One region of the Sutcliffiella cohnii genome, then DNA from elsewhere that is predicted to be linked to it. Evidence: a T-box and tRNA genes for the amino acid it is inferred to sense, from the RefSeq annotation. Region 1 holds a T-box; the other holds one or more tRNA genes.
The links. The T-box of region 1 lies ahead of argS (arginine--tRNA ligase). A T-box ahead of a tRNA ligase gene usually reads a tRNA of that ligase, here a tRNA-Arg.
Positions count from the first base shown of each region.

Region 1 (4,377 bases):
ATCCTCTAATACTTCTACCGGACTAATAGGTCCTTCTAGTACACGAATTATATCTCCTGCTGTTATATTAGATGGCTCGTCCGCTAAAATATATCCGCCGTATGCACCACGAATACTTTTTACTAAACCAGCATTTCGTAATGGTGCTATTAATTGTTCTAAATAATGCTCCGATAAATCATGAGTTTGCGCAATCGATTTTAGAGATAATGGTCCTTCACCAAAGTTTTTCGCTAGTTCAATCATAATCGTTAAGCCGTATCTTCCTTTTGTTGAGATTTTCACAAAGCCACACCCCTTAAATTCACTTATATATATTCAATAACATCCGTTACTTATATGAAATCTCCGTTATTATAGCACAATTATAGGAACATTACATTTCTAATAAAACAGTAATATATGATACATTGAATGTAGGACAAATATCAATTATTTTACCCAAGCACTGCTGACTTATTGAATATAGAAAAACAGAAATGGAAAATACCATTTAATTAGCAATTAAAATAATAATATTAACCGCAAGAAGGTGAAATAGATGAATAATAAACCGTTAGCGTTTCGCATGCGACCTCGATCTATCGAGGAGATTGTTGGACAAGAGCATCTCGTACAAGAAGGGAAAATTATTAATAGAATGGTAAAAGCTAAGCACTTATCTTCTATGATTCTATATGGACCACCTGGAATTGGGAAAACCTCCATCGCAACGGCCATTGCTGGGAGTACAAATTATAAGTACCGTACGTTAAATGCCGTTGTACATAACAAAAAAGATATGGAAATTGTCGTAGAAGAAGCAAAAATGTCTGGTAAAGTCATTTTAATATTAGATGAGGTTCACAGACTGGACAAAGGAAAACAAGACTTTTTACTACCTCATTTAGAGAGTGGATTACTTACGATGATTGGAGCAACGACTAGTAATCCGTACCATGCGATAAACCCTGCCATACGAAGCAGATGTCAAATTTTCGAACTAAAACCACTTGAACCAGAACAAATACTAACTGTCCTACACTATGCTCTCCAAGATAAGGAACGAGGGTTAGGAAACTATAATGTAAAAGTAACAGACGAAGCAATGAATCATTTTGCATTCTCTTGCGGTGGTGATGTTCGCTCTGCTTTAAATGGTTTAGAACTAGCCGTCTTATCTACAGAACCTGACGAAGACGGAGTTATCCATTTAACGCTCGAAAGTGCAGAAGAATGTTTACAAAAGAAAAGTTTCTACCATGATAAAGATGGTGACGGACATTACGATGTATTATCTGCCTTCCAAAAGTCGATACGAGGTAGTGATGTGAACGCTGCTCTTCACTATTTAGCTCGATTAATTGAAGCAGGAGATCTTGTTAGTATTGCTAGAAGGTTACTTATTATCGCTTATGAAGATATTAGTTTAGCGAGTCCTCAAGCAGGAGCCCGGACGCTTTCCGCAATAGAGGCAGCAGAAAGAGTCGGTTTCCCCGAAGCAAGAATTCCTTTAGCTAATGCGGTTGTAGAGTTATGCCTCTCTCCTAAATCTAATTCTGCTTATAAAGCGTTAGATGCAGCACTTGCCGATGTTCGAAGTGGTAACGTTGGCGATATACCACTACATTTAAAAGATGCTCACTATAAAGGGGCTAAAGATCTAGGTAGAGGAATTGATTATTTATATCCTCACGATTACGATGCTGGTTGGGTCAATCAACAATATTTACCCGATAAATTAAAAAGTAAAGAATATTTCGTGCCGAAGCAAAATGGGCAAGAGAAAAATTATTATGCGGTTTATCATAAATTGAAAGAATTAAAAAATAAAAAGTATTGATAATTATTTCTAAATCTTTTACAATAAATGAAATATTTTGTTCGATGAGGAAGAGAGTACTTTTACTTGAAAAGCTTATAGCGAGTTAGGGATGGTGGAAGCCTAACAGCTCTTGTAAAAGGAAGCGCACTTCTGAGAAGCTATCTTGAAGTTTAGTATGGATAGCCGGGGATTTTACCTCGTTAACAAATAAAGCTGGTTCGTATGAACAATGAGAGTGGTACCGCGGGTGAATCTCGTCTCTATATATTTAGAGGCGGGATTTTTTTGTTGTCCTTTAAATTTACTTCGAACATGAACGAGCAACAACAGTTGAGTAAAATCAAAAAAGAATGAAAAAGATGGAGGTTATAAAAGATGTATAAAAAGTTAGTAGCAGAACAAATTTATCCGCACATTCAACAATACGTAACCCTTGATGAAGTGGAAAGTTTAATAGAAAAGCCAAAGTATGTAGATAAAGGCGATATTGCTTTTCCTTCGTTTACACTTGCGAAGCATTTGAAAAAAGCTCCGAACGTAATTGCGAAAACATTAGCCGAAAAATTGAACCATCCTTTATTTGAAAAAATAGTAGCTGACGGTCCATACGTTAACTTTTTTTTACATAAACAAGAGGTAAGTAAAACTGTGTTAACGACTGTATTAAAAGAAGGCAAAAATTACGGCAAAGTGCCTCTAAGTCAAGGGGAAAACATTACGATTGATTTATCATCACCTAATATTGCGAAACCATTTTCGATGGGTCATTTACGATCGACTGTTATCGGAAATGCGATTGCGAACATTTCCGAAAAATGTGGATATACACCAATTCGAATTAACCATTTAGGTGATTGGGGTACACAGTTCGGTAAACTAATTGTAGCTTATAAAAAGTGGGGAAATGAACAGGCAGTTAAAGAAAACCCGATTACAGAGTTACTAAAATTATATGTTCAATTTCATTCAGAAGCAGAAAAAGACACTTCTTTAGAAGATGAAGGACGCTTATGGTTTAAAAAGCTTGAGGACTATGATGAGGAAGCTACTCATCTTTGGGAATGGTTCCGTAATGAATCGCTAAAGGAATTCAACAAAATTTACGAGCTTCTCCAAATTAAATTTGATTCTTATAACGGTGAAGCTTTTTACAATGACAAAATGGAAGAGACAATTCATTTATTGCAAGAGAAAAATCTACTAGAAAGTTCTGATGGAGCAGAAGTAGTTTCGTTAGAAGAATATTCCCTTCCTCCGTGTTTAATTAAAAAGTCAGACGGCGCAACCCTTTATGCGACGAGAGACTTAACGGCTGCGCTTTATCGTCAACAACATTACGGCTTCCAAAAAGCTGTTTATGTTGTAGGTCATGAACAAAGTCTACATTTTCAACAAATATTTAACGTGTTAAAAAAGCTTGGGTTCCATTGGGCTAATGAAATGGTACATGTTCCGTTTGGATTTATATTAAAAGACGGTAAAAAAATGTCCACTCGTAAAGGGAAAATTGTTTTACTAGAGGAAGTTATTAACGATGCTATTGAACTTGCAGCTAAAAGCATTGAAGCCAAAAACCCTTCCCTTCCCGAAAAAGAAGAAGTCGCAAAAATAGTCGGCGTTGGAGCTATCATTTTTCATGATTTAAAAAATGAACGAATGAACAATATTGAATTTTCGTTAGAGGAAATGTTAAAGTTCGAAGGCTCAACAGGACCTTATGTTCAATATACTCATGCACGTGCTTGCTCGATATTAAGAAAAGGATCATCATTTAAAGAAGCGGCGGCTCTTACTGGCTTACAAGATGAACATAGCTGGAATGTTGTGAAACTATTAATAGAGTTCCCTTCTGTCATAGAAAAAAGTTTCATAAACTATGAACCTTCCCAAGTTGCTAAATATGTGATAGACCTTGCTCGTGAATTTAATAAATATTATAGTCATGTGAAAGTATTAACGGAAGATGAACAAATCGCAAGTCGTCTAGCACTTGTTCAAGCGGTAACAATTGTTCTAGAGGAAGGTTTACGACTACTAGGAATCCAAGCTCCGAAAGAAATGTAAATTTCCGTATATTCTCCCTTCAATTTGGAAATACTATTGAAAAAATTGTCCGTTTTTGGGAGGGAGTTTCATAAAATGAAAGTACGTCAAGACGCATGGTCTCATGAAGAAGATTTGTTATTAGCAGAAACAGTATTACGATATATACGTGACGGTGGTACACAATTAGGTGCCTTTGAAGAAGTAGGAGATAAATTAAACAGAACATCTGCTGCTTGTGGTTTTCGTTGGAATGCAGAAGTTCGTAAAAAATATGAACACGCTGTTGCAGTTGCCAAAAAACAACGAAAAGAAAAGAAGCGTGCGTTAGATAAAATGAAAAAATCTCAGCAATCAACTGACGCCAATTCTATGGAAGTGGAATTAATTCCTGCAGTTAATAATGCTATAAAGAGGCCGAAAAAAGAAGAACCGCTTTTAACGATTGAATTGTCAGAAGAAGTGGCTCCAGTTAAATATAGCGCCGTTACTAACCAACTAACTTTAGACGACTGTATACAATTTTTACA
Region 1 is NZ_CP018866.1:3,193,449-3,197,825, forward strand. It holds gene cymR (cysteine metabolism transcriptional regulator CymR) at 1-285, opposite strand, end outside; gene BC6307_RS16070 (replication-associated recombination protein A) at 542-1,822, shown strand; T-box leader at 1,858-2,069, shown strand; gene argS (arginine--tRNA ligase) at 2,180-3,868, shown strand; gene BC6307_RS16080 (RsfA family transcriptional regulator) at 3,944-4,377, shown strand, end outside.

Region 2 (4,377 bases), 1.6 Mb from region 1:
ATCTCTTCGTCAGCTTCCTTCGCTCACGTCCTCATGTACGCTTTTGTACACTCCGGCGCTCGCTCAGTCGCTTCCTCGACCTGCTCGCTTCTAATTTGTCTTAGTATTCAACCTAAAATTAGGTTTCGTTGATAACAGCGAATTGTTATCATTAGAAAATTACTAAGATGAACGATACTTGTGAATGTATCTTGATTACTTATATTATCTAGTTTTCAAAGAACATGGCTACTGACTTCAATCACATCGTGATTAGCTTCGTAGCTTAACCTTCATGCTACTCTTGCTGCTTAAGGAATCCATCATCGTGGATTTCACTTGCAGACGCAAGCGCAATATTAATAGAGAGAATGATCTCTCAAAACTAAACAAAACAATGAGCGTGATTTTCCTTAGAAAGGAGGTGATCCAGCCGCACCTTCCGATACGGCTACCTTGTTACGACTTCACCCCAATCATCTGTCCCACCTTAGGCGGCTGGCTCCAAAAGGTTACCCCACCGACTTCGGGTGTTACAAACTCTCGTGGTGTGACGGGCGGTGTGTACAAGGCCCGGGAACGTATTCACCGCGGCATGCTGATCCGCGATTACTAGCGATTCCGGCTTCATGTAGGCGAGTTGCAGCCTACAATCCGAACTGAGAACGGTTTTATGGGATTGGCTCGACCTCGCGGTTTTGCTGCCCTTTGTACCGTCCATTGTAGCACGTGTGTAGCCCAGGTCATAAGGGGCATGATGATTTGACGTCATCCCCACCTTCCTCCGGTTTGTCACCGGCAGTCTCCTTAGAGTGCCCAACTAAATGCTGGCAACTAAGAACAAGGGTTGCGCTCGTTGCGGGACTTAACCCAACATCTCACGACACGAGCTGACGACAACCATGCACCACCTGTCACTCTGTCCCCCGAAGGGGAACGCTCTATCTCTAGAGGTGGCAGAGGATGTCAAGACCTGGTAAGGTTCTTCGCGTTGCTTCGAATTAAACCACATGCTCCACCGCTTGTGCGGGCCCCCGTCAATTCCTTTGAGTTTCAGTCTTGCGACCGTACTCCCCAGGCGGAGTGCTTAATGCGTTAGCTGCAGCACTAAAGGGCGGAAACCCTCTAACACTTAGCACTCATCGTTTACGGCGTGGACTACCAGGGTATCTAATCCTGTTTGCTCCCCACGCTTTCGCGCCTCAGCGTCAGTTACAGACCAGAGAGTCGCCTTCGCCACTGGTGTTCCTCCACATCTCTACGCATTTCACCGCTACACGTGGAATTCCACTCTCCTCTTCTGCACTCAAGTCTCCCAGTTTCCAATGACCCTCCACGGTTGAGCCGTGGGCTTTCACATCAGACTTAAGAAACCGCCTGCGCGCGCTTTACGCCCAATAATTCCGGACAACGCTTGCCACCTACGTATTACCGCGGCTGCTGGCACGTAGTTAGCCGTGGCTTTCTGGTTAGGTACCGTCAAGGTGCGAGCAGTTACTCTCGCACTTGTTCTTCCCTAACAACAGAGCTTTACGACCCGAAGGCCTTCATCGCTCACGCGGCGTTGCTCCATCAGACTTTCGTCCATTGTGGAAGATTCCCTACTGCTGCCTCCCGTAGGAGTCTGGGCCGTGTCTCAGTCCCAGTGTGGCCGATCACCCTCTCAGGTCGGCTACGCATCGTTGCCTTGGTGAGCCGTTACCTCACCAACTAGCTAATGCGCCGCGGGCCCATCTGTAAGTGTTAGCCGAAACCAACTTTCAATATAGTACCAGGAGGTACTATATATTATCCGGTATTAGCTCCGGTTTCCCGAAGTTATCCCAGTCTTACAGGCAGGTTGCCCACGTGTTACTCACCCGTCCGCCGCTAACTTCTTTAAAGCAAGCTCTAAAGAAGTTCGCTCGACTTGCATGTATTAGGCACGCCGCCAGCGTTCGTCCTGAGCCAGGATCAAACTCTCCGTAGAGTATTTGATTGCTCAAAATGTTGCTGACTTATCGTCAATTTATTGTTTTGTCGATTTTAAAAACCGACTTGCACGCTATTGTTTTGTTTAGTTTTCAAAGAACATTTTATTGGAGCGGGTGATGGGAATCGAACCCACGACATCAGCTTGGAAGGCTGAGGTTTTACCATTAAACTACACCCGCTAAATTATATTTCAAATCGGGAAGACAGGATTTGAACCTGCGACCCCTTGGTCCCAAACCAAGTGCTCTACCAAGCTGAGCTACTTCCCGTCTACTATTTTAAAAATAATGGCGCGCCCGAGAGGACTCGAACCCCTAACCTTTTGATCCGTAGTCAAACGCTCTATCCAATTGAGCTACGGGCGCTCGTTTTAGCGACTTATCTATAATATCATTTCGTTTTTACTAAGTCAACACTTTTTTTATTTTATTTCTTTCGATGCGGTCGAGAAGACTCGAACTTCCACGGGATTACCTCCCACTAGGCCCTCAACCTAGCGCGTCTGCCATTCCGCCACGACCGCTCAAAAATACGATGGTGCGGGTGAAGGGACTCGAACCCCCACGTCAAAGACACTAGATCCTAAGTCTAGCGCGTCTGCCAATTCCGCCACACCCGCTTTTATAAGTTGGCTGGGCTAGCTGGATTCGAACCAACGCATGACGGAGTCAAAGTCCGTTGCCTTACCGCTTGGCTATAGCCCATAAATATTATAGTGGCGGTCCCGACGGGAATCGAACCCGCGATCTCCTGCGTGACAGGCAGGCATGTTAACCGCTACACCACGGGACCTCTTGTTATAATAACTTTTTTAAATAAAGATTGGTTGCGGGGGCAGGATTTGAACCTACGACCTTCGGGTTATGAGCCCGACGAGCTACCGGACTGCTCCACCCCGCGACGATAAAATAGGTCACAATTCCACGCTTCCAAACCGTTTTACCGGACTGTCGCTTCCTCTTCTGGTAGTTCTGAGAAGTTGAATGCGTTGGGGCAACCTTTAGCGTATTCGTTGAATTATTTCTCACCACTACATGACGGGACCCCTAAAACACAAAAACTTCTTTAGGGATAGAAATGGGAGGCAAAACTTTTGTTCTGCATCCCATTTTCCTTAATATGACCCGTACGGGATTCGAACCCGTGTTACCGCCGTGAAAGGGCGGTGTCTTAACCGCTTGACCAACGGGCCAAACATATGATGGCGGAGAAGGAGGGATTTGAACCCTCGCGCCGCTTACACGACCTACACCCTTAGCAGGGGCGCCTCTTCAGCCACTTGAGTACTTCTCCGTATGGCTCCACCAGTAGGATTCGAACCTACGACCCTTCGGTTAACAGCCGAATGCTCTACCGCTGAGCTATGGTGGAATAATAATTATATTTACTTTTACGAGAAACGATTTCAGTTAAGCCGAATGTCCTCGTCTCAGGAAGCCTAATCAAGTAGCGGCTCGCCGAGTACAACTCGCAGTAATCTCATCGAAGCAATTGCTCGTTGCTCTACCGCTGAGCTATGGTGGAATAGTGAACCATTTGTCCAAAACATTATGAGTCGGACAAGTTTTATTTTACTTTCACTTCTTTAAAATGTCAAGGCTATTCAAGATAGGAATTTTTCCTAATTTTCCGAAGTGCCTTAGCTTTTGTGAGAAGCGACCTTGATAATTTATCACATCTGAAAACAGAAGTCAATATTTTATTTTTCTTGTAATCTCCCTTTACACTTCCCGCATACGTAACGGTTAATATCAACCTTTCTTCTCCTTCTATATTGTAATCCACAGCCAGTACATTCATAGTGTCGATAGCTGCCAGTTGTACGCTTTTGCTTCAACCCTTCTATCGGTTGGCAAAACCTTGGTGCCCCCACTTTTTTTAGAAGTACTTTGAAATCTTGATCCCTATGTTGATAGCCTTTTCCTTGAATATGCAAATGATAATGGCAAAGTTCATGTTTTATTATTCCAATGAGTTCATCCAGTCCGAACTCTTCATAATACTTTATGTTTAATTCTATGTCGTTTGTATGCGTTAAGTACCTTCCACCTGTTGTTCGCAGCCGATGATTAAAGTAAGCTCTATTTACGAACGGCCTTTGGAAGTATTCCAATGAAAGTTCTTCTACTAACATCTGTACTTTTTGATCATCCATAACAATCCCTCACTCGAACCAATACGTAATAAAATGCATAGTATGATAATACCTTAAAAAAAGATAAAGGTGGTATGCATATGCCTACATGGTTTATGAAACAAATGCAACGTGCCTACAAAGAAAAAAATCGATATCAAATAAAGCTTTTAAATCAATGTTGGTATTTTTATTATGAAAAACAAAACACAACAGATATAAAAGAAGACTAGACGAACTAGTCTTCTTCTCTATTTAAACCGTTTGTAGTTCTGGTTGTAACATAGTTA
Region 2 is NZ_CP018866.1:4,824,227-4,828,603, reverse strand. It holds rRNA gene BC6307_RS24295 (16S ribosomal RNA) at 397-1,948, opposite strand; tRNA gene BC6307_RS24290 (tRNA-Gly) at 2,059-2,132, opposite strand; tRNA gene BC6307_RS24285 (tRNA-Pro) at 2,149-2,222, opposite strand; tRNA gene BC6307_RS24280 (tRNA-Arg) at 2,242-2,318, opposite strand; tRNA gene BC6307_RS24275 (tRNA-Leu) at 2,393-2,476, opposite strand; tRNA gene BC6307_RS24270 (tRNA-Leu) at 2,489-2,572, opposite strand; tRNA gene BC6307_RS24265 (tRNA-Gln) at 2,583-2,657, opposite strand; tRNA gene BC6307_RS24260 (tRNA-Asp) at 2,670-2,745, opposite strand; tRNA gene BC6307_RS24255 (tRNA-Met) at 2,777-2,853, opposite strand; tRNA gene BC6307_RS24250 (tRNA-Glu) at 3,074-3,145, opposite strand; tRNA gene BC6307_RS24245 (tRNA-Ser) at 3,156-3,246, opposite strand; tRNA gene BC6307_RS24240 (tRNA-Asn) at 3,250-3,324, opposite strand; gene BC6307_RS24235 (SprT family protein) at 3,653-4,108, opposite strand; gene cmpA (cortex morphogenetic protein CmpA) at 4,189-4,320, shown strand; gene BC6307_RS24225 (Tex family protein) at 4,343-4,377, opposite strand, start outside.
Region 2: it encodes a tRNA-Arg, which carries the amino acid that the T-box ahead of argS (arginine--tRNA ligase) is inferred to sense. The anticodon was not compared.